Regions from separate parts of the Paenibacillus sp. WLX1005 genome, predicted to be linked through region 2. Evidence: riboswitches for the same ligand, from Rfam matches in the RefSeq annotation. Region 2 holds a riboswitch; each other region holds the start of a gene.
The links. Region 2 has a riboswitch for thiamine pyrophosphate ahead of tenA (thiaminase II). Riboswitches for the same ligand answer to the same signal wherever they lie in the genome.

Region 1: it holds a riboswitch for thiamine pyrophosphate, as region 2 does, so the genes downstream of both, thiM (hydroxyethylthiazole kinase) here and tenA (thiaminase II) in region 2, are expected to answer to the same signal.
Region 3: it holds a riboswitch for thiamine pyrophosphate, as region 2 does, so the genes downstream of both, thiC (phosphomethylpyrimidine synthase ThiC) here and tenA (thiaminase II) in region 2, are expected to answer to the same signal.
Region 4: it holds a riboswitch for thiamine pyrophosphate, as region 2 does, so the genes downstream of both, ACE3MZ_RS13260 (thiamine phosphate synthase) here and tenA (thiaminase II) in region 2, are expected to answer to the same signal.

Annotation. Positions count from the first base shown of each region.
Region 1 is NZ_CP176756.1:4,628,181-4,636,257, forward strand. It holds gene thiE (thiamine phosphate synthase) at 1-305, opposite strand, end outside; gene thiD (bifunctional hydroxymethylpyrimidine kinase/phosphomethylpyrimidine kinase) at 302-1,111, opposite strand; gene thiM (hydroxyethylthiazole kinase) at 1,133-1,966, opposite strand; TPP riboswitch at 2,104-2,205, opposite strand; gene ACE3MZ_RS19860 (alpha/beta hydrolase) at 2,304-3,134, opposite strand; gene ACE3MZ_RS19865 (DUF1129 family protein) at 3,618-4,286, shown strand; gene ACE3MZ_RS19870 (FecCD family ABC transporter permease) at 4,361-5,359, opposite strand; gene ACE3MZ_RS19875 (FecCD family ABC transporter permease) at 5,356-6,402, opposite strand; gene ACE3MZ_RS19880 (ABC transporter substrate-binding protein) at 6,421-8,077, opposite strand, start outside.
Region 2 is NZ_CP176756.1:5,336,150-5,344,226, forward strand. It holds gene ACE3MZ_RS22825 (energy-coupling factor transporter transmembrane component T family protein) at 1-94, opposite strand, end outside; gene ACE3MZ_RS22830 (ABC transporter ATP-binding protein) at 91-1,746, opposite strand; gene ACE3MZ_RS22835 (ECF transporter S component) at 1,730-2,326, opposite strand; gene tenA (thiaminase II) at 2,323-3,009, opposite strand; TPP riboswitch at 3,148-3,250, opposite strand; gene ACE3MZ_RS22845 (TIGR01777 family oxidoreductase) at 3,663-4,550, shown strand; gene ACE3MZ_RS22850 (metalloregulator ArsR/SmtB family transcription factor) at 4,728-5,030, shown strand; gene ACE3MZ_RS22855 (alpha-glucosidase/alpha-galactosidase) at 5,071-6,417, opposite strand; gene ACE3MZ_RS22860 (hypothetical protein) at 6,796-6,933, opposite strand; gene ACE3MZ_RS22865 (TIM barrel protein) at 7,073-7,855, opposite strand.
Region 3 is NZ_CP176756.1:1,851,793-1,859,869, forward strand. It holds gene ACE3MZ_RS07990 (DUF92 domain-containing protein) at 1-684, shown strand, start outside; gene ACE3MZ_RS07995 (TetR/AcrR family transcriptional regulator) at 695-1,282, shown strand; gene ACE3MZ_RS08000 (hypothetical protein) at 1,266-1,439, shown strand; gene ACE3MZ_RS08005 (ABC-F family ATP-binding cassette domain-containing protein) at 1,454-3,415, shown strand; gene thiC (phosphomethylpyrimidine synthase ThiC) at 3,806-5,578, opposite strand; TPP riboswitch at 5,820-5,923, opposite strand; gene ACE3MZ_RS08015 (M42 family metallopeptidase) at 5,981-7,018, opposite strand; gene ACE3MZ_RS08020 (lipopolysaccharide assembly LapA domain-containing protein) at 7,224-7,577, opposite strand; gene pepF (oligoendopeptidase F) at 7,942-8,077, opposite strand, start outside.
Region 4 is NZ_CP176756.1:3,111,954-3,120,030, forward strand. It holds gene thiO (glycine oxidase ThiO) at 1-770, opposite strand, end outside; gene ACE3MZ_RS13260 (thiamine phosphate synthase) at 760-1,485, opposite strand; TPP riboswitch at 1,745-1,852, opposite strand; gene ACE3MZ_RS13265 (hypothetical protein) at 2,058-2,963, opposite strand; gene ACE3MZ_RS13270 (serine/threonine protein kinase) at 3,377-4,879, opposite strand; gene ACE3MZ_RS13275 (DinB family protein) at 5,109-5,585, opposite strand; gene ACE3MZ_RS13280 (SAM-dependent methyltransferase) at 5,622-6,692, opposite strand; gene ACE3MZ_RS13285 (thioredoxin) at 6,718-7,041, opposite strand; gene ACE3MZ_RS13290 (cyclic-phosphate processing receiver domain-containing protein) at 7,073-7,417, opposite strand; gene ACE3MZ_RS13295 (Fpg/Nei family DNA glycosylase) at 7,442-8,077, opposite strand, start outside.

The DNA of each region.
Region 1 (8,077 bases), 710 kb from region 2:
ACATGCAGCCCATCCGCATCCAGCTCCAATGCCAGCTCCAGATCGTCATTCACGATAAACGGCACCTGCTGCTTCCGGCAAATATCCTGCAAACGCCGTGCCAGCTCCACATATGCTGAGCCGTGCAGCGCTTGTATGCCCTTTTCCCGGTATTGAAATAGCGTAACGCCACCGGCAATCGCCTGCTCCAGCACTTGCTCTGGCGTATGCTTGCAATTCACACTGCCCATGACGAGATAAAGGGGCAAGCGTTCACGTATCCATTGTATGCGTGTTGTCGTACCGCTGGATGGTAGATGATTCATCGTACAGCACCCCTTTTTCGATAGGCAAAATGATTGGTCGGTCCGTGTACAGAGCCGATGCCCAATCCGTCTTCGATCGCTGCATGCACGAATGCTTTGGCGGTTTGTACTGCTTCCAGCAATCCGCTGCCTTTGGCTAATTCGGCGGTCATAGCTGCTGAATAGGTACAGCCCGTGCCGTGCGTATGCGGAGTGTCTACACGCGGACGCTCTACATAATGAAATTGCGTACCGTCGAACAGTACATCGACTGCTTGCGTGGTGGATGTATCATGCCCGCCTTTGATAACAGCGGCACGAGCGCCCATCTGAACAAGTTGCCGCGCCGCCTGTTCGCGTTCGCTTAGTGTGCGGATGGTGTTACCCGTTAAGAGTTCCGCTTCCGGTACATTGGGCGTGATGACTGCCGCTAGCGGCAATAGCTCCTGAATGAGCGCTTGCATCGCCTGTTGTTGCAGCAGTACGGAGCCGCCTTTTGCCACCATCACGGGATCGATCACCAGCTTGCTCCACTCATACTGTCGCACGGCTGTTGCCACTTCGCGAATAATGTCAGCGCTGAATAACATGCCGGTCTTCACCGCATCCGGCTGTAGATCGTCGCCGATGGAATGCAGCTGCGTGACTACACCTTGCTGCTCAACAGGATATACGCCCTGTACGCCAGCAGTATTTTGCGCGGTAACAGCGGTCACTACGGACATACCGTATATCCCTAGCTCCTGAAATGTTTTCAGATCTGCCTGAATGCCTGCACCGCCGCCGCTATCCGAGCCAGCAATCGTTAATGCCTGATGAATACGCATCGTACAATCTCTCCTTTCTGTTCAAGATAGATGATGATCTGGCTGATGAATGTCCAATTTCTGAGTCATACGCCCCCGCTGCTGTACTTGCTCCGGCGTAACCGTACCTAGCATATTCAACAGCTCGATCTGAAAACTACCTGTTCCATGCTGCCCGGCACGTTCCGCCGCCAGCTCCGCAGCTACTCCGTAAAAGATCAACGCCTCTACCGACGACTGCAACAATTGCGCTCGGCTTCCATCCGTAACCGCAGCAAATGCAGCGACAACCGAGCTAAGTAGACAACCTGCTCCTGTGACCTGTGTGAGCAGAGGATGACCGTTGGCGATCCCATGCACTTGTTCCCCATCTGTCACCAGATCCTCAGCACCTGTAATGACTACGATGCAATGCAACTGACGCGCCGCTCGAATTGCCAGTTGTACGCGGTCGCCATCTCCGCCACCTGCATCGACGCCTTTGATCTGCCACGCTTCCCCAATGACGTTGGCAACTTCCGCCACATTGCCGCGCACAATATCGACACGTACTTCTTCCGTAATTTGCTGAGCAGAAGCGGTACGGTAGGGCGTCGCTCCGGCACCTACCGGATCGAATACTACTGGTACACTGGCATGATTCGCCGCTTTGCCTGCTAACAAAATCGACTGCACGACATACGGATCAAGCGTACCGATATTGAGCATGACGGCTCCTGCCATCGCTGCTACATCCTCTACTTCCTCATGTGCAAATGCCATAAATGGCGAGGCGCCCAGCGCCAGCAATCCATTGGCAGTAAAATTCGTAACGACAACATTGGTAATATTGTGAACAAGCGGTTGACGCTCCCGTACCGTTCGCAAAAAAGACATTCTATTTCCTCCTTCAGATGTTTTACAATACAAACAAACGCAAAAAGACCCACCGTTCTCCCGTAAGAGACAGGTGGGTCGTATCCTTTCACTAGAAACCGCCATATCATGATCACAATGGCTGTCTGTTGCATGAACGAATCGATGTTCCACTTCCCTCCGCTGGTATCATCCAGATCAGGTTCCAAGGGTCCGGAACAATATTCCGTCTCAGCCGTCAGGCTCCCCTAGTGAAATGCGTATAACCTATGCAGTTTGATTGTGTCTATGCTAGTTGTTGCACGTTTACCATATCACGCTCATGATCATTTGGCAAAAAAGGAATTGAGTACGATACTCAGATCATCCAGTGCTGCCACTGTGTCTGTGCCGCTTCGCGCTCGGCAAGCCATTGGCGCGTATGATCCAGCAGTTCGCGGCGATGTGGACCGGATGAGTACGTATGATCTGCCTGAAAAATAATCTGCTTATCACAGCGACCTTCCGTCCGTGTCCAGAATTCCTTTTGGTATAGGAACGAATAGTCGACCGGAATCACATCGTCTCCTGTGCCATGCACGACCAGCACATCGCCAGTAAACCGGCGTGCTTCTTGGAACGGTTGGAAGTTGCCCAACGATTCAAAATAAGCCGGCGTGAACGTATAACTCTGATGATCTGCTTCCCCTTGAATGACCGCCTGCTCATACGTTTCGCGACCGACGATTTTGACAATATCGTTAAATGGATGACCGACCGCCGACCAGAGCACCAAATGATTCACGCGGCGATCCCGCACCGCAGTCAGCAGCGCTACCGCACCACCCAGACTGTGACCGAGCAATGTTACACGCGTTGGATCAATATCATTGCAGTTGACGACATAATCCAATACGGTACGCGTCTGCTCAACCATGGACTCAATGCCCTGTTGACCATATTGACCACCACTCTCACCGCAACCCGCATAGTCAAAACGAACAACCATGTATCCGTCTGCTGCCAGTTCGCGCGCACTGCTGACAAACAGGCGATCTGTACCGATCCGATTGCCGATAAACCCGTGGCAGATCACGACCAGCGGTGTTCGCCCTTTACCCTTGCCTTCCGACTTGTGCTCCTGCGCCGGGTAATGAATACTGGCTGCCAGATCTACATCATGATGACGAATCGTAATATTCCGTTCCATGGTAATTCCTCCTTGTCTGTATGGTTGCTGCATGAGGCATGGCTTCATCAGCGCTCCGATATCCATTTCCTCTATTGTTCTATCTGTCCATCTACATGTCAGCTACACAACGCAAAGTGCAAACTAAATGGACAATTTCATTTAAAATTAAATAATTCCGATATGTTTAGTAAGTTTTATTTATATTCCTATAATATCATTTTGCCGAGTGAATTGTCAATCTCGCGAAAGTGTGGCAAAATAGTGGTTTCCGGGTTGATCGGTACATGCGTGCAAGTACGATTGCAAGCGCTATATGTATCAGATGCAGAGCGCCCTGCGCAGGGCATCATAACCTGCGACATATCCCGTGTATTCCGGGTAATAGGGAATATACATATCCTGCATATCAGGTATGATCCGCATGTTCGTCCGTAGCATTCAATGTCAGACGACAGGCGGTTTAACTATCATAAAATTCTAATGAGAAATGGAGGAACAGCTATGAGTACAGTGCGTCATTTGGTCAAAGACATCAATGTGATCCGGGATCAGCTCAATACGGAAAATCTGAACTATTATGATGATGTGATCGTCTATGTTCGAGATGCACGAATCGAGCGCCAATCCGGCGAAGAATTGCTGCTGGAAATGGGACAGCATCTACTGGATGCACAGAAACGGAAGCAGAGCGCCTTACAGCTGTTCGGCAAAGACTCCGACACGTATGCCACTCAGCTGATAGAGAATTTGCCGGAGCGCCGGCAACTCAGCAAACCGATGTATTATATTATGATCGTCTGGATCGCGCTTACGTGGGTATTTCTACTGCAAGCACTTGCCGGCTTTTTCAAAATCAACGTCAGTGGCACGGGTGTCGTCGGCGAGATCAGTCTATCGACGCTTGTACTGGTTGCCGCTGGTGCGATTGTGCTGGTGGAGCTGGTCACGCGTGTAGCGAATCAGCCAGTAGAAAAGAGTGATCTGGATCGTCCGCGTATGCAGATCAACGCGCGTTCTGTATTGACGTATGTGGTCATTCTGGTCGCTATTATCGTGGTCGGCAACTATTTGCGTAATGTGATGCCAGTCGTGGTCATTTCGCCCTGGATTAGCCTGATCCTGTGTATTATCGGTATTCTAGGTCAAAAGTTTATTTTTATGCGCCGCTAACGAATGATCTCTTCCATACTACGAATGATGAAAAGGCACGCTGTCGCTAGATTGTGACAGCGTGCCCTTTTTGATTATGTGCGTGCACGTGCAGGACGGAACTCGCGCCATAACAAATATAGAAAATACGGCGCTCCGATCACCGCCGTTACTAGCCCTGCCGGAAATTCTACCGGTGGTGCCAGAATACGCCCGATCATATCGGCAAGCAGCACAAGCGCTGCACCAACTAGTGCCGTAACTGGAATCAATATGCGGTGTCCCCGGCTGACTAGTCGCCGTGCCATATGTGGACTGACCAGCCCAGCGAATCCGATCATGCCCGCCGCTGCGACCGAACCGCCAGCCAGCGCAATTGCGAATCCGAACAACAATAATCGCACCGGCTCCAAACGCAAACCAAGCCCGCGCGACGTCTCATCCCCTAGCGCCAGTATATCCAGCCGCCGCGCCAGTACCCATGTTACTGGCAACGCTAGCCCGATAATAGGTAGCGACTGTATCACCTGATCCCAAGTGCGCCCCCATAGCGATCCATTTAACCATAACAGCACGGTACTAGCATTTGCCGCAAACCGAGTCACGAGCAGTTGAACAAGTGTACTGCCGCACGCGCTAACCGCAATGCCGACTAACGCCAATCGTACGGGATCAATACCACCGCTATACGACAATCCGTACACTAACATTCCACCGACGAACCCACCAATGAGCGCCGCCAGTGGTGTCACCCATACAGGCTGACCGGGCGGCAATATTAGCACAGTCAGCACCGCACCTAGCGAAGCTCCGGCAGAGATGCCGAGCGTATCCGGTGCTGCAAGCGGATTGCGTAGTAACGCCTGTGTGATCAAGCCCGATACTGCCAATCCGCTGCCAACTAGAATCGCGACGACAATTCGTGGCAAACGGTAATGTAGCACAATATACCTTTGATCCGAATCGCTTCGCCCTGTCAAAGCTTGCAGTATATCCAGCCAGCCGATTGATACCGCCCCTACCTTGATGCTCAGCAGACTTAGTAGCAGAACGAGCAGCGACAACATCGTCAATACCATCACATTACGCTTCATGCCTGCCTCCTGCTCTGGCGCCGTGCCAAATAAACAAAATACGGTGCTCCGATCAATGCGGTCACGATACCAACCGGTGTTTCCGCCGGAAAATTCACAAAGCGCGAGCACACATCTGCCATCGTTAACAGAATGGCGCCAAGCAATGCACTAAGCGGCAATAGACGGCGATAGTCCGTTCCTAACAAATAGCGCGCGATATGCGGTACGATCAAGCCAACAAACCCAATCGGTCCCACAACAGCTACCGCCGAACCTGCCAACAGTACAACAATCAGCGTCCCGATCAACCGCACTGTCCAGATTCGTTGTCCAAGTCCACGCGCCATCTCCTCACCGAGACTGATCAGGGATAACGAACGTCCCAGAAACATCGCTGCCAATAAGCCGATCCCACAGCAGATGGACAGCACATACACCTCATCCCACTGCACCCCCGCCGCCGAACCTGCTAGCCAGAATAATAGACGCGATGCTGATTCTTCGTTGAAGATCAACAGCCCTTGTGTAAATGAAGATAGCAGCGCCTGAATCACTACACCGATCAGCGCCATGCGAATATCAGCACGTCCGCCGCGAATCGCAGCACTCATGCCTACGATCAGCAACACAGTCAGTAATCCACCTGCGAATCCCGCCGCTGATAATCCCAATCCATTGATTGCTGGAAAATGGATCGTACAGAGTACAATTACAAACGACGCACCTGCATGAATACCGAATACACTTGGTGATGCCAGCGGATTACGCGTGAGTGCCTGCATGATGCACCCTGCCACGCCAAGCGCTGCCCCAATGAGCAGCACCGTCAACATACGCGGTACACGTAAAATATGCAGCACAACATGGTCTTTGATCGTTTCCGAATTATTCAACACATATCCGGCAATGCTTGACCAGCCAATCCATGCTGGTCCGATCATCAATGACAATAGGGCAAATATGAACAGCAGCACTCCCGCCGCTGCAAAGCAAAACAATGGCAAGCTGTAGATGCCTGTCCGTTTTGCCTGACTGTCGGTACGATTGCTGCTGCTCATCATGTATAGCTCCTGTTCATTTTAGAAATAACCTGCTGCTTCGTCCATAATGTTGTTCAGTGCAGGCAGACTGCGCTGTCTCGACCATGTTGCCAGCTCCACCTCGTGTGCTTGACCATGTTGTACCGCTTGTAACTGATTCCAGAGCGGATTATCCTTTTGCGCGTCCAATACGGAATCGTTATCTTCATTGATTAAAATAAGCAAATGCTGCGGATCTATCGCCATCAGCTGTTCGGTCGTCATCAACTGGCTAACTTCCGCATCGTCTTTGAGTGCATAATCCAGTCCGGCTGCTGCCAAGAATGAACCGTGAAACGAAGACGTCGTTCGTACTTGGAACGAATTGCTCTCCTCTTCATCCGGTGCGATGATCAGCACGGATTGTCCTTGCTGCACCGCTTGGCGTAGCGTATCCATTTGCTGCTTGTGGTCGTTCAACAGTGTCTGCACATCCTGCTCCTTGCCGAGTGCGAGTCCGATTTGTTCAGTGGACTGTACAATCTCGTCGTAATTAGCAGTGTCATTTTTGAAAACGATCGTCGGTGCAATCTTAGACAACTGATCATATACATTGGTGTGACGGCTTGTATCGGCGATGATCAGATCAGGCTTGAGCGTACGAATCACTTCCAGATTCGGCTCAGAGCGCGTACCTACCGAGGTGTAGCCCTCAATATAAGAAAGGGTATCCTGTGGGAAACGCTCCGGTTTGTTATCGTCCGCTACACCGACAGGCTTGACCTTTAATGCGGCAACCGTCTGGGTAAAACCTTGCTCCAGTACGACGATGCGCTCTGGGTTTTCTTTGACATCGGTGGAACCGAGATCGTGCTGAATTGTGCGCATACCGTTCTCGGCTGTCGCTGTTGCACGTTGTGCCGACTCATTGCCGCTAACGGCACTGCCGGTTGTATTCGGAGCCGCGGATGAACAGGCACCCAGCAACAGACTGAAGCTGAGTAGCAGCATCCATACGGCAGAACGCCGCGAATAGTTATACATCATGTGAGAACCTCCACTGCTTTTTTCTTTTTGAGAATTATTATCAATATAGACATCATTCCCAATCGCAGCAATGGAGAAATCAGACTTACCAGATGGCATATTCGGACGACGCTGCTGCTGACGGTATAACACAGGCGCTAGCCCGCTGTACTTTTTGAACATTCGGCTAAAATGATACACATCATCGTACCCGACACTACGTGCAATCTCCTGTACACTGAGTCGGCTTACTGTCAGCAATTCACAAGCACGCTCCATCCGCAAATGCAGTAAATACGACGATGGACTTTGCCCAATGCCTTGCTTGCGAAATAGACGCGATAGATGACGCGTACTGCATCCGAGACAATCCGCCAGTTCATCCATCGTACATGGCTCTGTATAATGCTCTTCCATATAACGCATCGCCTGTGCAACGGGATCAAGCATATGCTGCTGGTCTTCGTTGCCAAGCTGATGCAGAATCTCGTACATCATTTGCCCGAATAGCGCGTGCACCCGATAGAGATGCAGTGCATCACCAGTACGCAGACTATCGTACATATGCAGGATGCGATCTCGCATTACCAGCGGCTGCTCTGGTTGCAAATGATACCGTGTGCGCAGTAGCGTCAGATCGTCAGGCAACGCTTGCCCCTCTCCCCACTCCCCGTCCGGTCGGTAAAAGATC
Region 2 (8,077 bases):
CCTTGATGCCCATCAGCGCGAACATGACTAGCAGATGCACGATCAGCTTGCACGACGGATTGAGCGTGGACAGCCATGAACCGTTACTTTTCATATAACATGCCGCTCCTTCCGCTCCGCATGCAGCTGATAACACAGCGGCGGGATGATGCTGCTGTCGCGCAGCAACTGCTCATTCAGAAATAGTCCAGCTGGCGCTCCTTCATAGGCGATCTTGCCAGCAGAGAACAGCAATACCCGGTCAGCATAATCATCCACCAGCTCCATATCATGGGTAACCATTACAATCGTCGTGCCCTGCCGCTGTCGTTCTTGCAGACGGTGGATCAGTTCTGCCGCTGTACGTGCATCCTGACCGAATGTCGGCTCATCCAGCAGCAACAGCTTCTGGTCAAACAGCAGCATGGTCGCCACGCTCAACCGCCGCTTTTGCCCCAAACTGAGTGTAAAAGGATGCTCATCCGCATACGCTTCCAGTCCAAACTCATGCAGCAGCTCTATCGTCTTCTGCTCCACTTGTACCTCATCCCAGCCGCGCTGTCTACCGCCAAAGGCGATCTCGTCATACACCGTATCGGTCACGAATTGCAGCTCAGGATTTTGAAAAACAAAGCCCGCTTCATCGTATAAGTCGCGATCATGCCATTTGCGCAGCTCTTTGCCTTCAAATAAAATCTTGCCGGACAATGCTGGCTCCAGTCGCAGCAGACTTTTGAGAAAGGTGCTTTTGCCGCTACCATTGGCACCGACGATCGCAATCCACTCCCCTTGCTGACAGCTCACATTCAGCTCTTTCATGACCGTACGGCGACTGTAGCCGATGTTCAGTCTATCAGTTTGCACAATCGTTGCTGTCACGTCGGTTTGCGGTAGCTTGAAGAGTGGAACATCGCTGGATCGCTTCGTTGGGTGCGAATCAAGGCTGCTTATTCTGGATTCCAGCTGCTTCGTCAGTTCTAGCGCCAGCGGATGGGCGGGATTGGAGCAAACGTCTTCCCAGCGGTACGGAAACAGACGCGGTAGCCAGATCCCCGCTGCTTCCATCTGTGTCCGATACTTCGTAATCATCTGCGCAGGTGCGCCATCGGCGATCAGTTGACCGTGTGCATCCAGTAAGATCACCCGATCCATCCATTCCACACAGCCATCCAGCACATGTTCCACCACGATCATCGTATGCCGCTTCTCCTGTCCTAATCGTTCCAGTAGAGCGAAGATATCGCGCCGACTGGCAGGATCCAGCTGGGCGGTCGGCTCGTCGAAGAATAGTACCTCCGGCTCCAGCGCCAACAAACAGGCAAGTGCCAGCCGCTGCTTCATGCCACCGGACAGCGTCTCGATGTGTGTCTGGCGATCCACATGCAGACCGACACGCTGCATCACCTCGTCGATGATGTGATCCATCTCGGCACGTGGCACGGAACGATTTTCCAGACTAAACGCAATCTCCTCATCTACCCGCAGCATGCAAAATTGCGAATCCGGGTCCTGAAACATTACGCCACAGGCGGGCTGGCAAAATACGTCGCCGGATAGCTCCGCTTCCTGATGCTCAGGAATAATACCTGCCAGCACAGATAACAGCGTAGACTTGCCGCCACCGCTCGGTCCGAGAATAAGCACCTTTTCCCCCTGCTGAATTTCTACATTCAGCTTATGCAGCACCGGCTTTTCCCGATTGTAAAAGCGTACCGACATGTCACGGCAACCGACATATGGCGCTTGATCGTCAGGATGCGATGCCATGAGCATTTCCTTTTCTGCGGCGCGATTTCATCATCTCGTACGAGTCCAGTACGCCAGTACGACCGAGTGCCTCAACGACCCCTTTGGCAAGTAAACCGCCAAGCACGATACCACTGACCACCTGAATGCCCAGCGTCAACAGGAACATCGTCGTTGTGTAATAGCCGAACCCATTGGCGATTACGCTATACACCATACTGCCGACCGCTGCCAGTGCGCCGGACAGCATCATCGTCCACACATTGAATGTGCGATAACCAAAGATGGCAAAGGCGATCTCCGCTCCCAGCCCTTGGAATACGCCGATCAACAACGCTGACAATCCAAAATGACTGCCTGTCAACATCTCCACTGCTGCTGCCGCCACCTCAGCGATCAGCGCTGCGCCCGGTTTGCGAATAATATACGCAACAATCGGGCTGGCGATGACCCAGATCCCGAACATAAAGCCCGCTCCGACCGGACCGACAATCGCTGAGATCGGAATCCACAGCGTTGACCAGCCGAGATAGATCACTCCACAGGCAACGGATAAAATAACGGTCAGTACGACCTCTTTCATTTTCCAATTCCAGCTCATACGTGTGCCACCTCCAGCGATACGGGCCAATCCTGAAGCGTATACGCCATATCCCAGAACATATACTCAAACTGACAGCTCAGAATAAAATGTTGCTTCATCCGCTCACGATGAGCTGGCGTGCTCTGCTCTGCCAGCTCGTCCAGCCGCTCACAGAAGCGCGCAGTAATGCTATCCGTCCGATTGCCGTAGAAGTCGATCCATTCATAAAACGGATGATTCTCATCCGGCTTCACTTGCTCCCATAGCCGTGCGCCAATCTCCCAATACGTCCACGGACAAGGCAGTAGCACCGCCAAAATATCACCCAGATCGCCCTCCTGCGCAGCCGTCAGCATATGGCGAATATAATGATGCGCTGCTGGAGCGAGCGGATATCCTTGCAAATCCTCATACTTCACACCTGCTACCCTGCAAAAATTGTTATGCGGATGAATCTCGCTATGTAGCACAAACGAGATCTGCTCGTTAAATACCGCCATATCCTCGCGCCGCTCACACTTGGCAATCGCCGTTCCGTAAATGCGCATAAACGCATTTAAATATTCAAAATCCTGCCTCACATAATGCGCTAACTGCTCCGGCTGCAATGTCCCGTTCGCAATCCCGCGCACAAATGTATGATCAAAAATCGCCTCAAAAATCGGATTCGCCGCCTGACGAAGCTCCTGTGAAAAACTCATCATTCATCTCTCCCCTGTCTGAAATGTGTGAAAGCACCTTCTGACCGGAAAATGGATTGTCGCAGACCTGTATATGCATATACGCAAAAAAGCCGCCCCCTATGGAGCGGCAGTATAAACGGCATCATCAAATTGATCCCTGCACGGTCTCCACTTTCCTACGCTAGTACGAACTAGATCAGGTTCCAAGGGTCCGGGACAATCCCGTCTCAGCCAGTATATGGCTCCCCTAGTGGTCTTTCGATTATGAAACTGCGTGTCATAGCCGTGTCGGTGATCACAGGCACAGCAGAAGACAACGCAGTCTGTTTGACTGCCTCCTACTCTACACACCATCCTTCCGACTGTCAAGAACATCCAACCCCTATAGCAGTCGGCGAATGGGTACTGATGATAACATAGCCTGTGCCATTTGAACGAGAACGCATCTGCTTCTTGCGTTGTGTTTTTACAAATATTTCAATCATGGCATTGGGAATGGTTTATAAATAAGTAAGATGGCTGTTATGTTACTGTCCAATCGGTTTATCGTGTGCATCCTATGCTATTGGGTATTTCATCCTTTGCCGAGTTCCATTATTGAGTTCCCTATAGACGACAAGTGTACGCTTTGCGATCAGATTTCACCAATCCTTAGGAAATGAGCTGGTACCATGAGCAACAAAGTCGTGCTTGCTGGCGGCACAGGATTTATCGGTCAGTATTTTGAAAAGCGCTTTCTTGATATGGGTTACGAAGTAATTATCATCTCGCGTCGTCCGGGTCATGTGTCGTGGCACGATCAGCCAGGCATCGTCCGTGCGCTGGACGGGGCGCAGATGGTAATCAATCTGGCAGGCAAATCGGTCAATTGTCGATACAATGAGAAGAACAAACGCGAGATTATGAATTCCCGCTTAGAAACGACGCGTGCGCTTGGTCATGCGATGCAGAGCTGTTACTCCCCACCACCGCTCTGGTTCAACTCCAGCACGGCAACCATTTACCGCCATGCCGAAGATCGTCCGATGACCGAGACGGCAGGCGAGATCGGCACTGGCTTCTCCGTTGAGGTAGCGAAGGCGTGGGAACAGGCATTTTTCGAATTCAAATTGCCGCATACTCGCCAGATTGCGCTACGTATCGCCATCGTACTAGGACCGGGCGGCGGAGTCATGACGCCGTATCGCAATCTCGTACGCTTCGGACTTGGTGGCAAGCAAGGTTCAGGCAAACAGCGCTTCAGCTGGATTCATGTTGAGGATCTGCTGGGAATCATCCTTTTCCTACGGGATCGCAAGCAGCTGGACGGCATCTTCAACTGCTCCGCACCGAACCCAGTTACTAACGGCGAACTGATGGCATTGTTACGTCAGAACATGCACAAATTCATCGGCATGCCTGCTCCGCGCTGGATGTTAGAAATGGGCGCAGCCATGATTCGCACCGAAACCGAACTCATCTTAAAAAGCCGCTGGGTCGTGCCCAATCGGCTAGTCAAAGAAGGCTTTATGTTCCGATTCGGCAGACTGGAGCGCACGCTGGAGGATATTTTGAAGTAGCTGGAAATTCCTTTACAATACATGCATACGCCTGATCATGATCCTGCCATTCTGTACGACGATCAGATCATTCGGCAGGATGTTATCATCCATAGCAAGCCCTTGTTTCGTGTAATAACGTATAACCCAAGTGTGCACTCTCATTCGCCAACGATTCTACATTAGGAGACATTGCCCATGAACTCTTCCTATCTCAACGCACAAAATCGTAACAAAACGACTCGTTTTCTAAACGGACTGGCTGATCCGGTACGTCTGCACATCCTGTCGCTGCTCGGACGCAAAGGCAGAATGAATGTAGGCGAGATTGCCTCTAACTTTCACGTTAGCCGTCCCGCCATCTCGCATCATCTACGCATTCTAAAAGATGCTGATATTGTCAGCTATGAGAAGATTGGACAGGAAGTATATTATTGGATGGATCAGGAATACGTCGTGTCTCATCTGCACAATCTCGCCAATGAGATGGATTCCATGTAAAGTACCCTACGCTACTACATAGCCTTGCTGTGCACAAGATTTATTTGGTCGTGAAATGGACGGGCTGTGGAATCTTCCATGTATCGTAGTTGCGGAATACCGGCAACCAGTCGCCATGTGCTTCGATCAGATCATCGCACAGCGATACGATATCGTCGATCGACAATTCCGCTGCGGTATGCGGATCAAGTAGCGCCGCATGGTATACATGCTCTCGTTTGCCTGTTAGTGCTGCTTCAATCGTCAACTGCTGGGTGTTAATATTGGTGCGGTTTAATGCTGCTAGCTGCGGCGGCAACGCACCGATATGCACTGGCTGAATGCCAGAAGCGTCTACCAGACACGGTACTTCCACACACGCATCCTGCGGTAGATTGGTAATCAGACCGTTATTCATCACATTGCCACCGATTTTGAATGGAATATTCGTCTCCATCGCTTCCAGAATGTACGAAGCATATTCCAGACTGCGCGTATGCTCCAATGCTTCGCTCTGCATCAGACCATCCCGCACCTCGCCCCATTCTCTGATCTGATTCACGCAGCGGCGCGGATATTCGTCCAGCGGAATATTGAAGCGTTCGATCAGCTCCGGGTAACGCTGCTTGATAAAATACGGATGGTATTCCGCATTATGCTCCGACGACTCGGTCACATAATAGCCAAATCGGTGCATTAATTCAAAACGCACCATATCCTCATGCTTCTCCTGCTGCTTCACTGCCGCACGGCGCTTAATCTCAGGATACAAATCTTCGCCATCGCGCGTCACTTCTAGCAACCACGCCATATGATTGATCCCGGCAATTTTCGCCTGCACACCGGTATCATCCATCTCCAGCGACCGGAACAGCCCCGGTACACACTGCTGCACACTGTGACACAAGCCCACCGTCTTGATGCCGCCCGCTGTATTCATCACCTGCGTCAGCACCGCCATCGGATTGGTATAATTCAGGAACCACGCATCCGGGCATACGTCCCGCATATCCGCCGCAATGTCCAGCATAACCGGAATCGTGCGCAGATTACGGAAAATACCGCCAATACCGAGCGTATCTGCGATCGTTTGGCGCAACCCGTACTTTTTTGGAATTTCAAAATCGGTAATCGTACATGGATCGTATCCGCCAACCTGAATTGCATTGATGACGTATTTGGCATCAGACAACGCTTGACGACGGTCAGTATACGAGCGAATGACGCAAGTGCTTCCTGCTGTTGTTTGCATGGCATGAAGCAGGGTCTCCGATTCTTGCAGCCGCTGATGATCGATATCGTATAGTGCCAATTCAAAGCCCTGCAATGCCGGAGTCAGCATAATATCACCCAGCACATTACGTACAAACACCGTACTTCCCGCTCCAATAAACGTAATCTTGTTCACGATGGATCGCCTCCTTGAAATGTGGAATGTACCTTCACTATACGGGAGGCGCTTACATACCGACATGGAGCAATGCCAGCACTATTTGTCATAATGCGTGATTTCATTATTTTTATGTTTTATGGGATATTGTGTTTTCTGACTAAGCAAATATTACTTTTTTACGTGCTATTTTTCCGTTTTCTGTTGAATCTTATTCTTTTCGGGTATATACTGTTACCATACAATATCGATTAGACGGTGTTCTTGTCCATCGATAACGAAATAACCCCGCCGCGTCAACGGCAGGGTTATAGGACAGAAAGCCGGGGAAACCACGGCGCGCAGCACACTTGAATAATCTTCTCATGTGCAGAACCCACCGAAGGCTGTCAACCTTTATTCGGTGGGTTCTTTTTTGTCTTTGAATTTACGACGAATGATTCTATAGAGCTTACGTCCGCTAAGCAAAATACTTAGAGAAGCAGCAACTCCCTTCAATACATCCACAAATTCAATTAGAACAAGTGCGATCATGGCATCACCTCCTCGTCGAAGGCTGCACCGTGATCGCTCCACCGAATGCTCTCTATCTCATCAATATAATATCATATAAACGTCATTTTAACACGTAATAAAGATTTATTTATGTCTACTTCTCATTCTGTACAATCATTTACACTTCCAAACTGTCAAAATAACGCGCACTTTCCACCATCGGCGTACAATCAATATGTCCGCCCTCCAAGTTAATCTCAAAAATGTACGCCTTCCCCTGCACCAGTCGCTTCACCATCTGCCAGTCGATCAATCCTTGGCCAAGCGGCAGCGAATCGTGAAACTGCCCCATACTGTCTACAAGGTGGTAATACACCGCATATGGCGCTGTACGCTCCAGCACTTCCTGCAATTGTGCATTGTCGCCGCGGAAGCTAATAAACGTATGACTTACGTCCACATTGACTGGCAGATTAAGCGGAATAATGACCTCGTCGATCAGATATGGATTGGCGTAACAGAACAATCCCTCTGTGGAATCCTCCCACAACAGCACCTCGCGCCCGCCATTGTCTAGCAGCTTGGCGATTTCTTCGCGCAGAGCAATGCTGCGCTCACGCGAAATTTCATTATTCTCACTGTGCAAATAGTTGGCGTGAATGACGCATTTGCTACCTTCCTCCACGCAAATGTTCACCAACTGACGCGTCGATTCCCGGTAGTAGCGGTACATCTCTTCGTCGGTACTCATAATATCGAGAAATCGTCTATTGTAACGGCTCGGATGATGCAAATACACATCCATGCCCAGCCCTTTCAGTTCGCGAATGCGTTCGCGGATCAATTGCTCCTGCTGCAAATCATCCGGGCGCAAATATAACTCCATAATTTCCGGTTCGTATTGCAGGCGGTCATCCAGACTTTCCCGATCCAAACTGCTTTTGAGACGTATGTTGTTCATGACTCCACTCCTCGGTTGATCATTTTGCCGAATATGCCCTTTTCTGTGTAGGGATGCGGGCTTTCTCTTTATCATATACCAGATGCACCGCCGCACCCAAGTTCAGCGTAGCAGAACTGTGTAAACAGCAGATGAATCGGAACCGCCAAGTTCATGAAGTTAGCTGCGACTGGATGAACAACGCGCCAGAACTGTCGTTGCTCGTTGCTCGTTGCTCGTTGC
Region 3 (8,077 bases), 2.1 Mb from region 2:
CTATTCTTCATTAGCGGTAGCGTATTATCGAAAATGAAGCGTGAACGTAAACGCAAAATGGAACAGGATTACGCCAAAGGCTCACGCCGTGACGCCGGACAAGTATTTGCAAATGGTGGGCTTGGTATGCTGCTCTGTATCGGTAATGCCATCGCACCACATCCGGCATGGGTGCTGGCGTTTGTCGGCATTATGGCAACGGTCACAGCAGATACGTGGGCGACCGAATGGGGAAGCCTGAGTCGCAAGCCGCCACGTTCGGTATTAAATGGACGCATTCTGGAGCCAGGCGCATCGGGTGGTATCTCGCTTCGCGGCACAGTGGCAGCGGCGGCAGGCGGTCTGGTGATCGGAATTGCAGCGTGGATGTTTTCGATAATCTCTCCTGTGGGTAATCCATATACTGAATATTCCGGTGGTTCTGATCTGATGCATGGAGGTTGGCAGCTCATCATGGCAGGCTTGATTGGTGGTCTGGCAGGTTGTTTTGCCGATTCGTATCTGGGGGCAACGGTACAGTTGATGTATCGCTGTACCGTTTGTGACAAAATCGTAGAGACGACGATGCACTGCGGACAGCCGACCGTGTATGCACGCGGCTGGCGCTGGATGAACAACGATATGGTCAATGCGATCAGCTCCATTGCAGGCGGAGCGGTAGCGCTGCTGTTTTTAGTGATATAGGAGGTGGCGTATGAGCGGCACGACAGGAGACAAACTGGATTTAATATTGGATGCTGCTTATGAATTATTTGGTCTGGACGGGTTTTATGAGACCAAGATTTCGGATATTGCGCACCGGGCCGGTATCGCCAAAGGAACGGTCTATTTGTATTTTAAAAGTAAAGAAGAATTGTGTCTGGCAGTGACGCGCCGGGATTGCGAGCAATTTCTCGATAACCTGCAAGAAGCGCTGCATTCCTGCATCAGCATGGCAGATCAGCTGTATGTGATTGCGCTGCATCACACGAAGTATCATTTTGATCGTCGCAAGTATACCAAGCTGGTGTTCCGTGCGCCGAATAATGATCCTGAGCTGATGGCATATATGCGCGAATTTATGTTCCGCTATATGCAGATCGTACTCGATGTGTTGGAGAAGGGCAAAGTCACGCATCCGCAATGGTGTGCCGAATCGTATATTGGCATGCTGGATCGGGTGAAAATGGATCTGATGTTCAATCCTGACTTCAGCGAGCAACAGTTGTATGAACGCACGCGCTTCGTAGCTGATCTGTTTTTGCAAGGATGCGAGCGACAGGTGAATGATCAGCAATCATAACCGCTCGATGGATAAGGCGTGGATGGAGCAATGGGAGCGTTTGTATGCTCTTTTTCCAAATCTGGTTCTCAATCGTGGTATAATAGCGGGTATCGGCGTGACGATGCGTTATCCGCTATCGTGTCATGCCCAAATTATGCAGCAGGCAGATGCCTGAGAAGGTGAATCGCAATGAACATAATGACTGTAGAAGCACTCGTCAAAAGCTTTGGCGATAAAATATTGTTTGAAGATGCCTCGTTTGGCATGGAAGATCGCGACAAGATCGGTATTATCGGCGTCAACGGAACTGGTAAATCGACCTTTTTGAAAATTATTGCCGGATTGGAGCAGCCGGACAGTGGTAAAGTCGTGATTAATAACAGCGTCCGTGTCCGCTATCTGGCGCAAAATCCGCCGTACGACCCGGAAGCGACCGTACTTCGTCAAGTGTTCGAAGGCGGCGGTGAGGAATTGCAGGCGGTCAGCGCATATATGAACGTGATGGAGCAATTGGAACAGACGCCAGAAGATGCCGGGCTACAACAACAGCTCGTACAGGTTAGTCATGATATGGATCGACTGGATGCGTGGTCGCTGGAAAGCGAAGCGAAAAACGTGTTATCCAAGCTTGGGATTACCCGCTACGATGCACCGATGGGTACATTATCGGGTGGTCAACGTAAACGGGTAGCGCTGGCGACTGCGCTGATCCAACCGGCAGAGCTGCTTATTTTGGATGAGCCGACGAACCATATTGATCATGATTCGGTCACATGGCTGGAACAATATTTGCAACGGCGGCGCGGCGCACTCTTAATGATTACGCATGATCGCTATTTTCTAGATCGTGTAGCTACCGTTATGCTAGAACTGGATCAAGGTCGGTTGTATCGGTATGAAGCCAACTATAGCCGCTATCTGGAGCTAAAAGCCGAGCGGATGGAACGCGAAGCCGCAACCGAGGACAAGCGCCAAAATCTGCTGCGCCGGGAGCTGGCATGGATTCGCCGCGGTGCCAAAGCACGCACCACCAAGCAGAAGGCGAGAATTGATCGCTTTGAACAATTGAAAAATGACAATCCCAATCGTCGTAACGACCAGCTGGAAGTGTCGACCATTTCCTCTCGTCTCGGTAAGCAAATTATCGAATTGGATCATGTATCGCTCACATTGGGCGGTCGCGAGCTGATTCATGATCTGACGTACCATGCGGTGGCAGGGGATCGGATCGGTATCGTCGGACCGAACGGACGCGGTAAATCAACGCTGCTCAATCTGATTTCAGGCAAATTGCAGCCATCCAGCGGGCAGATTGTTACCGGTCAAACGGTCAAATTCGGTTATTTCACGCAGGAACATCAGGAAATGGACGAAAATATGCGTGTAATCGAATACATCAAGGAAGCTGCCGAGGTGGTCAAAACATCGGACGGCAGCAGCATTACCGCTGCTCAGATGCTAGAGCGCTTCCTGTTCACTCCATCCGCGCAATGGACGCCGATTGCCAAGCTATCCGGCGGCGAGAAGCGCCGATTGTATCTGCTGCGCGTATTGATGAGTGCGCCGAATGTACTGCTACTGGATGAGCCGACGAATGATCTGGATATTACGACATTAACGGTGCTGGAAGATTATTTGGAAGAGTTCCCAGGTGTTGTACTCGTCGTATCCCATGATCGCTACTTTTTGGATCGGACGTGTGAGAAGATGTTTGCTTTTGAAGGCGGCGGTGTCGTAAGTATTCATGCTGGTAACTACAGCGAGTACGAAGAACGTACTGGCGGTCAACAACTCAAAACGAATGATATGGGCAAAGAAACATCGGCAAGCAAAGGAGCTACCGATGCCGCTTCGTCTAGTGAGGTCACAGCCGAAGCTTCCAATGATGCTAACAAGCGAACGTCATCCCGCGACAAGCTCAAATTCAGCTATAAGGAACAACGCGAATATGAGCAGATTGACAATATGATTGAAGCCGCCGAAAGCAAGCTGAGCCGCATCACAACCGATATGGAAGCGGCATTCAACGACTCCGTGCGCTTGCAGGAATTGATGGCAGAGCAGGCAGCAGGCGAGCAGGAACTAGAGCATCTGATGGAACGCTGGACGTATTTGAACGAGCTGGCGGAGAAGATTGAACAGCAGGGATAAATCTGGCGGAATAAGCAATATGCTCTAATCTATCAGACTTACTTTTGTGCAAGTAACGATTCGTTGTTCCATCAGTTATTCTCTGCCTTATCATTTATCCAGTTTGCGATCATAGCGGTATAGAATATGTTCTACAGCAATCGAATATATGAAGAACTCCCTGTGCATAGTAGAATCAACATCTGTTGATCCTGATGCGACAGGGAGTTTTTGTTTATATTTTCCCATGACATACATGAGTCGATGGGAATGCAAAGCAATCCATACATAACATTCGTCATATCAATGGGAGAGTGACCTTGAGGTGAACATATCGTTGTTCGTACACACTACCGGATCAACATCTTCAGCTTCTGCTATATCAGTACCAAGCATGTAGTCTACACAAGCCTATCCACCATATACACTGTTCGTCGAGCCTTGCCGCGTGCGATACGTTTCCGCCATCTGCTCCATACCTGACTCAATCGCTTCTTCCGGCGCAATTCCGTCCCGTTCTGCCAGATCGCGAATATCCTGCGTAATCTTCATACTGCAAAATTTCGGACCGCACATGGAGCAGAAATGTGCTGATTTGGCACCTTCGGCGGGCAGTGTCTCATCGTGATAACTCATCGCTCGTTCAGGATCGAGTGATAGATGAAACTGATCGCGCCAGCGGAATTCAAACCGCGCCCGGGACAGTGCATCATCCCGATAACGGGCGCGCGGATGACCTTTGGCGAGATCGGCGGCGTGCGCAGCAATTTTGTACGTGATGACGCCTTCTTTGACATCCTCGCGATTCGGCAGACCGAGATGCTCCTTTGGCGTTACATAGCAGAGCATCGCCGTCCCCATCGAGCCAATCATGGCTGCTCCAATCGCACTCGTAATATGATCGTAGCCCGGCGCAATATCTGTTGTTAGCGGACCGAGTGTATAAAAGGGGGCTTCCTTGCACACATCCAGCTGGCGATCCATATTTTCCTGAATAAGCTGCATCGGGACATGCCCCGGACCTTCAACCATTACCTGTACATCATGCTGCCAAGCGATCTGCGTCAACTCACCTAGCGTATCCAACTCGGCAAACTGAGCTTCGTCATTCGCATCCGCAATAGAACCCGGACGTAGTCCATCTCCCAGCGAAAAGCTAATATCGTACGCCTTCATAATCTCGCAAATATCTGCAAAATGCGTATACAGAAAGTTCTCCCGATGATGCGCCAGACACCACGCTGCCATAATCGATCCGCCGCGACTGACGATGCCGGTTACGCGCTTTGCAGTGAGCGGAATATAGCGTAATAGCACCCCGGCATGAATCGTAAAATAATCCACACCCTGTTCTGCCTGCTCAATTAGTGTGTCCCGATACATCTCCCAGCTGAGATCCTCCGCCTTGCCATTGACCTTTTCCAATGCTTGATAAATCGGCACTGTACCGACCGGCACTGGCGAATTGCGGATAATCCATTCGCGCGTCGTATGAATATTTTTGCCAGTGGAGAGATCCATAATCGTATCTGCGCCCCAGCGCGTCGCCCATGTCATTTTCTCCACTTCCTGCTCGATAGAGGAAGCAACTGCCGAATTACCGATATTGGCATTGATCTTCACATGAAACCGGCGACCGATAATCATCGGCTCCAGCTCAGGATGATTCACATTCGCAGGTATAATTGCGCGTCCGGCAGCAATCTCGGTACGTACCACTTCCGGCGTCATCCCTTCGCGAATAGCGATATACTCCATCTCCGGCGTAATGATGCCACGGCGAGCGTAATGTAGCTGGGTCACATTATGTCCCGTTTTAGCACGTAGAGGTTGGCGCCCGTAGTCTGGAAACTTCTCCGCGCCGTGCAGCTCTGCTTTTTCCAGACTGGTGAATCCGTTATCCTCTGGCTGCTCTGTTCGCGCATCAACCGGCTCACAATCACCGCGTTCAGCAATCCAGCCTGCGCGCAGTGGAGATAATCCCCGGCGAATATCGATGGTTGCATGCTCGTCAGTGTACGGTCCGCTCGTATCGTACACCCGTAGCGGTGCATTGGCAGTTTCCACACCGCGTAATTCACTCGGTGAAAGGGCGATCTCGCGCTCTGGCACCTGAATGTCGGGACGTGAGCCGATTGTATACACTTTGCGGCTACCGGGCAATGGGGTTGTTAGAATAGGCATAGTCAAAAATCCTCCTACAGTACTGTGGATAACATCCATCGTAGACTGATGAGTAGGGAATATGGTGGGGTGGCAACCAGTACAGTATGTAACCAATACATCAGTTGCAATCCGCAACCGACATGTTTGCCATGCTTGGATATACCATCCTACTGTCCTCTTCGATTCACCGAACACGACAAAAAGCCGCCTCCGGCGAACGGAAGCGGCAAATAAGACCACAGGCAAACAAAATAAGCCGGTCATCATTGCACCACTTTCCTACGCTGGCATAACCCAGATCAGGTTCAAAGGGACCAAAGCTACGCTTTATCTCAGCCCATACGGGCGCCCCTAGTGGATGTCTCGCTGTACACTATACTTGGTCGACAAACGTTCTGTCAACCTTTGCCATGATAGTGATTATTCGGTAATATAAGCTGCTAGCAGACGTGCAGTGTTAATAACGGCATCGCTATGTGTACGTTCCATAGAGTGCGAAGCATGTACGCCCGGACCGATCAATGCCGCCCGGATATTGTTGCCACCACGCAGTGCGGCAGAAGCATCAGAACCGTAATGTGGATACACATCGAGCGCAAACGGAATCTGTTCACGCCGTGCCAACTCAGCAAGCTTGCCAGTCATCTCATAATCGTAAGGACCGGAGCTGTCTTTGACACAGATTGATACATCCGTTTCTTTACATGACAGATCATCACCGATACAGCCCATATCAACTGCGATCATCTCGTCGATATCGCCCGGAATATAGGCGGTGCCATGACCAACTTCCTCGTAATTGGAAATGAGTAACTTCACGGTATGACGCGGCTTCCATTGGTGAGTATGCGCCGATTCCAATAGCCCGAACATGGCGGCAACACTCGCTTTATCATCCAGATGACGGGATTTGATATATCCGCTATCTGTCATTACCGGACGCGCGTCGAAGGAGATATAATCGCCCACCGCAATGCCAAGTGCGTCGACATCTTCTTTCGACGCAACAACCTCGTCGATTCGCACTTCCATATGATTTTCCGTTCGCTTCAACGTTTCCGCGTGATCATATACATGCACCGACGGCTCGGTAGAGAGGATTGTGCCGGTGTACGTTTTGCCACTGCGAGTATGGATGATACAGTATTCATTTTCAATGCTATTCATCGTAAAACCGCCGACCATGGTCATGCGGATTTTGCCATCCGGTTTGACAGCACGAACCATCGCACCTAGCGTATCGACATGACCGCTTAATGCAATCGTGCGTGAATCATCTTGACCAGCAAGCGTCAGAATCAATCCGCCTTTATGGTTATAGTCCGCCTGTACTCCCAGTCTGAGTGCTTCCTCGTGCAGTGTTGCTAGCAGGTGATGCGTGTAGCCGGTCGGGCTAGGCGTTTCCAGCAGCTGCTGAAGCAGGGAAAGGGTGTACTCGCGGTTCATCGTAATGGACATGTTCAATCTCCTTTTGCACAGTCAACACAGGCTGTACGACATAGTCAAAATTCCAGTGAGCCTCCAAAGGCACAATATAACCAACATACCAGTTTTGCCTAAGCTTAGCCAGTAAAAATCCACCTGTGCAACGCCGGAGAGTCCGGCAGGCAACAGGTGGATGCGTCTAACAGGTTATTCAGCTACGCTGGATGATGCGAATCATTTACAATTTGCGATCCGAAAAGGACGAGACTGCCGGATCTTCTTTGCGATCATACATATTGTCAAACTCGACATCGCCGACTGGACCGCTATCGGCAACAGGTGTTTCACCCAATTGAGCGATTTGCGTTTCCAGTTGTTTCACTTTACGTTGTAACCGATACTGACGATAAATACCGTAAAATCCGACGATTAAACCGCCTGCGAGCGTACAGCCGAGAATGAGCAGAATCAGCGGCAATTGCACGACATTAAACATCAGATTGACCTGCACCGGATTCACATTAATGACTGCGAAGATTGCAATAACAACGGCAAAAATCAATCCCAGAATCAGTGTCCATTGAAATTTCATTGTACATAACCCCTTTCAAATCTTCATCTTACATGGCATAGATTGTCTACTACTATATAAAGTAATTAGAGACAACATAAACATCCATATATCGCTTGTTAGCTTCAATGTACACACAACAAGCACGCCTGCGCGGCGAACAAGCAGTTCGGGGCAGGCGTGCGGCAGCTTGATGAGGACTGACAGGGGAGAAGAGACTAGAGCTGCCCGGCAATCTAGCAATCTGGATAAGGAATTGCCGGTGTGAATACAAACGTTCCGAATAGGATCGATATTACTATCAGCAACAATCGATATAACATCCATTAGCAAAGGCATATCATCTGTATTGTATGCTTGCACTCTATCCACTATACACAGCGTATTAGTTGGACAGTTGCTCCATTTCACTAACCAGACTTTCGAATACGCTCATCGCTTCACGGATCGGCTGTGGTGTAGACATATCCACTCCGGCTTTTGCCAGAATGTTGATAGAGTAGTCACTACCACCGCTTTTC
Region 4 (8,077 bases), 2.2 Mb from region 2:
ACCTGTTCGCCATAGATCGTGTGATGCAGCCACGGTACAGGTGTCTGAAGTTCGATGAGTTCTCCTTTAACCGGAACAAATGGCAATTGCCAGTGTTCAGCCATCAACAGCCTTGATGTACCCAAACCAGAAGCAAGTACTACATGCTCACTGCGCAGTATCGAATCATCGGTCACTACACCGCAAACGGCACCATTACCTCCCGTTTCTCGCAACAGACGGTTCACATCATAATTTCGATAAACATCTGCCCCGCCATGAATGGCTGCACCTACCAACGCTTCGGTAAGTAGCCTAGGAATTAGCTGCAACTCATCCGGGTTGTACATCATGCCTTGCTCTGCCCGTATATACGGCTCAACATCTGCCAATCGTGTAGCATTCCACCATTCCAACCCTTGCTGCGGGCTAGCATCGGCAGCATTCCCTATAGAGGCAGCAACATTTGTAGTGTTGGCATGATCTTCAATTGGTAAAAGAAATCCTTCCTTGCGCAAGCCGATGTCGATTCCAGTGCAATCATACAAACGCTGCGCAAGCGCCGGATACAATGAACGACTGCGTAATGCGAGTCGCTGCAAATCCTGATGCACAAAATGCTCAGACGATGCAGCCAACATTCCACCTGCTGCACCGGAAGCTCCTGCTGCTGGTCGTTGTTTTTCTACTATCGCGACGTTTGCTCCACGGCTCTGACATTCCAGTGCAATCGCTGCTCCAATCGCGCCCGCGCCAACGACAATCACATCGTACTGTCCTTCATGTCTCATAAATGCCACTCCCTGTTGTCCCGTTCATCTCTCGTGGACGTTTGTTGTAAACTGCTTGTTGCGCAGAACCAGTATGTTGTATAGCATCTGCATATTGCTGGACTGCTTGCAGCGGAGAACTGGCAGTGAATATGGAAGACATCACCGCTATGCCAGCCGCACCAGCAGCATGTAATTCTGCACAATGATGTGGCTGTATGCCGCCAATTGCGATTATAGGCATATTTGTTGCCGAACAGACTTTTGCCAGTTGCTCTACTCCGCGCGGTTCGACTCCGGGCTTGGACTGGGTAGCGTAAATATGTCCGAATATTGCATAATGACAGCCTTCCTGTTCTGCTTCCCATGCACGTTCAACACTATGAACGGAACGACTGATCGTTAATGAAGATGATTGAGCAATGTTGTGATTGGATTTGGTCGAAGATTTGTTGTCTGACTCAATGCAATCACTGGCGGTATACATAGCTGCAAATTCTGGTAAATGTACACCTCCAACCCCTAATTCCAGCGCCAATTGCGGATGATTATTAATGACAATCAAAGAAGCAGGTATATCTCGCAGCAACATCTGCTGAACGGTCTGTATGATTTGTTGCTCTGTCCAGCTTTTTTCACGAATATGGATTGCTGTCACGTAAGGGTGAATACGTACACTAATGTCTATCACACCTTGTTGCGTTAGCGTACCGGGAGTCACTACATGCAGTTCCATTGGGTCACCTTCTTTGTGTGCTTCGTTTGTATAACTGCCTTGCAGATACCAATATACGTAAAAAAGCCACCTTCCAATTGGAAAGTGGCTGTTTATTTTATCGTTATGAAATAAACAGGGTTTGCAATAAGATTCACCTGCAAATCAGTGATCCTTCTGCTACCCAGAGCAAAGGCAGATTCATGAGGTTGAAGATGATCGTAATCTATTCCGGTAATTGCTACCTAAAAGCCGGAATACGTCTTCATTTCCTCATATCGGATATGCTCTTCCACTTCCCTACGCTGGTATGATCCAGATCAGGTCCAAAGGGTTCGTCAGCAGTATGCTGTCATCTCAGCCTGTAAAGGCTCCCCTAGTGCATATGGATATGCTGTTGTCGTTTGAAACATTCTCATCTTAGCAAACCTGTATCAATAAAGCAAATGAAGCTGCTATTTTCATATACAGGTTTATCGCTGTTTATGTAAATGCACCCTGGGTGCACTTTATAATCTGCTAGTTACAATTTATTATTTACCATCTGTTACATGATTAAGCTTAGCAAGTTCAGGAAGTCGATCTGTTTACAATCAAACGGGAGAATATACAAGCGATGGCATTTTCAATGCCAGATGACGAATCCGATGAATGCTAGACCGTTCACCCGCCAGTACGGCTTGCTGTGGCAAAGCTGCATTTTCCTGTTGCTCAAGCTGTTCGAGAATACCCGATGTCAGCAAAAACGATTGTCTGAAAAATTGACCCAATTGTTGCTCCGGCCAATCGAGAACAAGCCGATTCCGCATAAAAGACAGCAGGCGTTGTACATTCCATGCATCCTGTAAAGGCTGGCAATGATTCAGTGTGTATAACTGGCGCTGCAACCCAAAACGACGACTGATTTCGGTTTCTGTCAGTTTGCCTTTCGGTTGATATGCTCCGATTACCGGCATCCATGAAGAACTCCATTCCCAATCCGCATATAATGGGTTGGCAAAAAAGTTGTGCAAGGACTCGCGGTTTTGTCCCAGATTCACAACTACGAGGTCTGCCAATTCAAGCAATGGCAGCTTGTCTTCGCCACAACCTGCATCCATTAACACCAAGTCATAATGATGACTTGCCGCCTGAAATAGATTGTTCCAAAATACAGGATTGCGGTTTGCTTCGTTGTGAGCATGTTGTGTTCCTGCCAGTAAATGAAGCCGATCACGTACTAGCGGCACCATATAATCGGTCACATTGCCTGCATTCAGAATACCTGACTGCTGCAAATAATGCAGACGATCAATGCCAGGCCCGTTCTTCCAGATGTCTGCCACTGGCTCGCTCAAATCCGCTGTAATTCCATATTCTACACCATGTCCACGTTCATCATTATGGCAGAGAAGCAGACGTGCCCTGTATTGCAATGCAGCTGTAATCGCAGTAATAACTGTATGCGCAGACGTTTTGCCCTGTCCGTTATCCGGACTCCAAAACATAACCGTCGTCATATTCACTCCTCCTTATCTCCCTGGCTATCCGTGGGATCATAAGCAGTCGGTTTATGATCCTGTTTGTGCGTTTGTGTATACAGGCAACAGAATTGATAGCACATCAGATTGCAATCGATAATGATCATTGGTGCAAATATTTTCTGTAAAAAGTGATGAATCATTGCAACCTTTATCGCAGCCTGTATTGATGTCTGTACAATGTTTGCAGATGGCCCGTATGTGGTATGATGTTTGCTACGAATAGAGAGTGAATAGATGTGGATGAGTTCGCAGATAGCCGTTTAGTACAGCTTATAATATATTACTATTGCTTCAAAGTGATAAAAGGCCGAGTATGGAATGATCTTATGTACCCTGTCCAGTGAATCTACGTCTGAGACTTTTTGCATTCTAATTGTTGAATATCAAATTTAAAACAGGGAAAGATGGAATCGAAAGCGCTTCTTTCGCGGGATGGCGGGCAAATAATTGCGCAAAAGAAGGGTAAGCAATTCGTCCATATCCTGCTGTCGATCAAACGGATCAGGCTGAGCTGGCAACCCATACACATGGTCACTCCCCAATTCACGTTGCAGCCGTTGCACCGCTTCCTCTTGTGCCAGTGGTAAACAATATTGCCATTTCTCCTGCGAATAACGCCTCAAATCATGAACCATATTCAGTATATCCTGATACCGCCATTCCGCCCCAGAGCCAACAACAAGCGGCAAATCAGCGCGTAAAAACTCCTCCAGTCGATCATTGCGCCGATATCCACCAAGATCCAGTATCAAAAAATGATAACTGCCGCTGAGGAGTGAAACAACTTCCGCTCGTGCTGCTTCGCGCCAGTAATCGACCCCTTCCAGTTCAAATCTTCGCGACTCGCGCAGCCTTTCCTGATCGGTCATTCCTTGTAATGCTACCTGCTGGATACGGGCAAATGCACCCGGGTAACTATTCATTTCGACCAGTGCGACTTTGTGCCCAAGCCGGGCAAGGTAGTGAGCGATGCTAACTGCTGTATGAGTTGTACCTGTTCCCGGTGTCGCCCCAATCAAAGCAATCACCTGTGTTGTTTTGTTCCATTTCAGCATAGTCGAAGGATGATCACTTCCGGCTTGAGCAGCAGAATGCCCGATTGCTAGATTTAGCGCAGTTCTCGCTTCGCTTGCCGATTGAAAACGATTGGCAGGGCTATATTGTAATAAACGACGTAGCATCTGTATAAAAGCAGGCTTTACATCGTTACGGATAGATGATTCCACCTCACTTTTCCATTCACTATATTGACCCGCAGTACATAGATACAACAGCAATGCTCCCAATCCATACAGATCAGAACGATGATCCGTCTGTCCACTGCCGTATTGTTCTGGAGCGGCAAAACCTACCGTTCCTAACTTGACTGTATCTTGATTCTCGTCTGGCTTAAACGTACGAGCAATGCCAAAATCAATCAACCGAATTTCACCCTGAGATGTAATCATCACATTCGATGGCTTCATATCGCGGAATACGATCGGCGGATTGTGCTGATGTAGATATTCCAGCACACTGAGTAGCTGATCTCCGCACCGCATAATAAAATCGCCATCCACTGTATGCGGCTCCATTTGAAATTTATGTTCCAACGTATCTCCATCGATATAGTCCATTACAAGATAGGTGTAACCATCTGGATCATTTTGAATATAATCGACGATACGCGGCAGACATGGATGTACCAGTGTTGTCAACATGCGCGCTTCAGCAGCAGCTTCACGGTATTTGGACGGTAACGATACCGTCTCCTTAATCGCCCATTGTTTGCCCGGCAGCTTCAGATCATGTGCCAAATATACATGACTCATCCCGCCACTGCCAATCTGTCGTTCAATATGATACCGTTGCTCCACTATCGTCCCTTGCTGCAATCGTGTTGGGAAAACCATCACCGTATCTCCTCCCCTGTAACGGTATCACAATGCCCCATTACAGTTCCTTATCGTTATGGCAGCGACCAGTGAATGATCCGTTCAAGCGGGTATAAAAAAGAAAAGCATCCCGCCGAATAAACGCCATAATGGCATTCACTCAAACGGGATGCTTTCCCTGTCCGCTGCATATTCAATGTACTTGAATTATAAATGATGTTGCGAGCAATGTAAAGACAGATGACAATTACTTGGCTGATGCAAAGGCATCGCGATTACGCTGCACTTGTTTGACATGCGACTCCAGATGCGTCACACACAGCTTATCAACGACCATACGCGCCGTAATCTCACCGTCGGTCGTATGAATGCCGATGCGATGCTGATCTTCTTCGCTAATCGTTTCCAGTACGGGTACAAAAGCACGTCGCATCGCCAGCAATGCTTGCAAATGATGCTCCAGATCCAAACCAGCATAATTCAAACGCTGCGCCCAACGATCCTGATCAAAGGCAACCAGTGTCGGCGGCTCTGCTTCACACAAAATCAACTTCAAGCGATGCTGCAATACAATTTCCACATCAAACAGATGAACGACAATTTCACGAATACTCCATGCTTCTGGCGCCGGTTTATAATCCAGCTCCGTTTCAGGAATATTGCGAATGGATTCAACAAAGCGTTCCATATCCGGCCAATAACGATAAATAGTATTTTGCATCATGCACATCCTTCTTGGAAGATATACAGCAACTACATATTAATATTTTACCATATACAGCGTAATTTCATCACGGTTGTGAAACAATTGCTTGGCACGCTGTACTTGCAGTCGCGCATCTTCGAACGATTGAATGACTTCACGAATGACGGCAAGCGGCTTTTTGTGCATCAACTTAACGGTCACAATAACAGTGCCGCCGGGTGATACCGCATCCAGCAAGTCGATCACCAGACGTGCAGTCAGTTTCGGACTCCAGCTCATATCACATACGAGCAGATCAAATTCGCCGGGACTGAATTTGACATCCGAAGCATTGCGGCGAACGCTTTTGAGCTGGGGATGATTTTGCAGGGACGAATGCATTTTGGCAGGATCAACTGCTGTTACATGCATCCCACGCTCTAGCAAAAAGGATGTCCAGCCGCCCGGCGCTGCACCGATATCCAATCCGCGTCGGAAAGCGGTAAAATCAATACCGAACACTGCTTCCGCTTCTAGCAACTTGAATTTGGCACGTGAAATCTGACCTTCCTCACGTTGAAAACGTATCGCTCCACCGTTCCAGTCGGACAGATTATCTTCCGGTCGGGAAATGCCTGCATACAATCGGTCTGCCGTCCAGAACACGGAAATCGTCAATGTTGGCTGGTGTACGGTAAATTCAGCATGCAGCGATTCCAGCTTTTCTTCCAAACGATGACGCAGCTCGGAGGCATTGCCGCCATCCGTTTCGGCATCGCTCGTTTTACGAACCTGAAGTGACAGCGGAATACCGTACAGCTCTTCGCGCTTGAGTAGCAATTCTACTAGTGTATCCAGCGGATCAATCGTATCTTCCAATTGCTCTAGCACGATATCATAACGTACCGGCTGAATATGTCGCAAAAACATCAGCGGTTGACGTTGCAGCTGTTCAAGTACGTCTTGTTCACTAGCAGGCAAGGTTAGCAGCAATACCTCGCTATGCACCAGTACGGAACTTTTCACCGATCCAAACGCACGTTTTAATTCTTCCTGCGCATAAGCGGCAAAGCCATGATTGGCTGTACCGATCCAGCGCGATTCCGCCTGCTGCTCGGACGGATGTTGTTTCTCCTGATCATTCATGAAATATTCTATAGCCTCCAATAGATTATACGGTTGTGCCGCGTACATGCTCAAGAATGCGCTGTACCGATTGCAGGCGATACAGCATGCGCGGCTTCCGTTCACGCCATGCCTCGAATACGATCAGACACGGTACGCTAGTCAATTGCAGCTCCTGTACAAGACGGGGCGCAAAATTGATATTGAGCGCATACACCTGCTGCTCAGGCAACAGCGGCAAAGAAGCATCCAGCATCTTTCTGCCTAGTTTGCATGTGCCGCAAAAGGGCGTATACGCATAAATGACCGCCATTTCGCCGGATTGTGATGCCAATTCCAGCGCTTGCTTTTCATTTAATTCCTGAATCATGACATCACCTCCTGTTGATGGATATTATCGTTTATTCCTTTACATGATTAGCAGCAATCTGCTCTAACCGCTCTGATGGAATGGGACCGTTATGCAAGATCACATGCTCTGGCTTCGCTTGATACAGCAATTCATACATGCTTTTCTTACCAGACATGCTGGATGTATGCAAATAAATCTCGCGTGCATACAGCCCTTCGTGGATCATCGCTTTGACAACATCGGTGCCATCCATCTGACCCCAACCCAGCTCGTGATCCAGTGATAAAATATCCACCTCACACTCGCGCAACATGGTCAGACATTCGCCGCCATCTCTCGCGAGTGCAAAACCCTTTGGACACGGACGGTAATCATCCAGATACAGATGAATCATCAGCTGTCCCTCCCGCTTTCGTAATTAATTGGCAAATTGCGATGCTGGACAATAATATGTCTTTTTCCCAGCTACTTCTGTTTTGACAACGGTATCGGTAGACGAGCGAACAGATGGTTCCCCTTCACGTTCATATACACGGCGCAGCGCATGGAAACCTCCGGTTAACGCATCGTTAGCAGTCAATGGCTGACCTTCCATATGACCGCCTGCTTCGATCGCCTCTTGCAGCACGATATGCATTGCATCATATAACTTGCCAAGCGCTTCTTCATCTAATTCCTGCACTTTGGCAGTTGGTAACAAACCTGCGGTAAATGCGATCTCGTCCGCATAATAGCTGCCAATTCCTGCAATTACGGATTGATTCAGCAATGCTGTTTTCAATGCACCACGACGACTTTTGATCAGACTTGTAAATTGCTCACGCGTTAATTTGCGATCGGTTGCTTCTGGACCGAGATCGGCAAAATACGCCTGCGCTTCTTTTGCCGAACAGAAGTGGAAGATGCCCTGACGACCAGCGGTATAGTACAACGAAGTACCGTCCTCAAACTGCAACTCCACATCGGACTTGCGGTTCGCATGTTGCTCACGCACACCATAGTAGAGCGAGCTGCCCAGTACGATGCTCATTATGATGCGGTGTCCGCTGTGCAG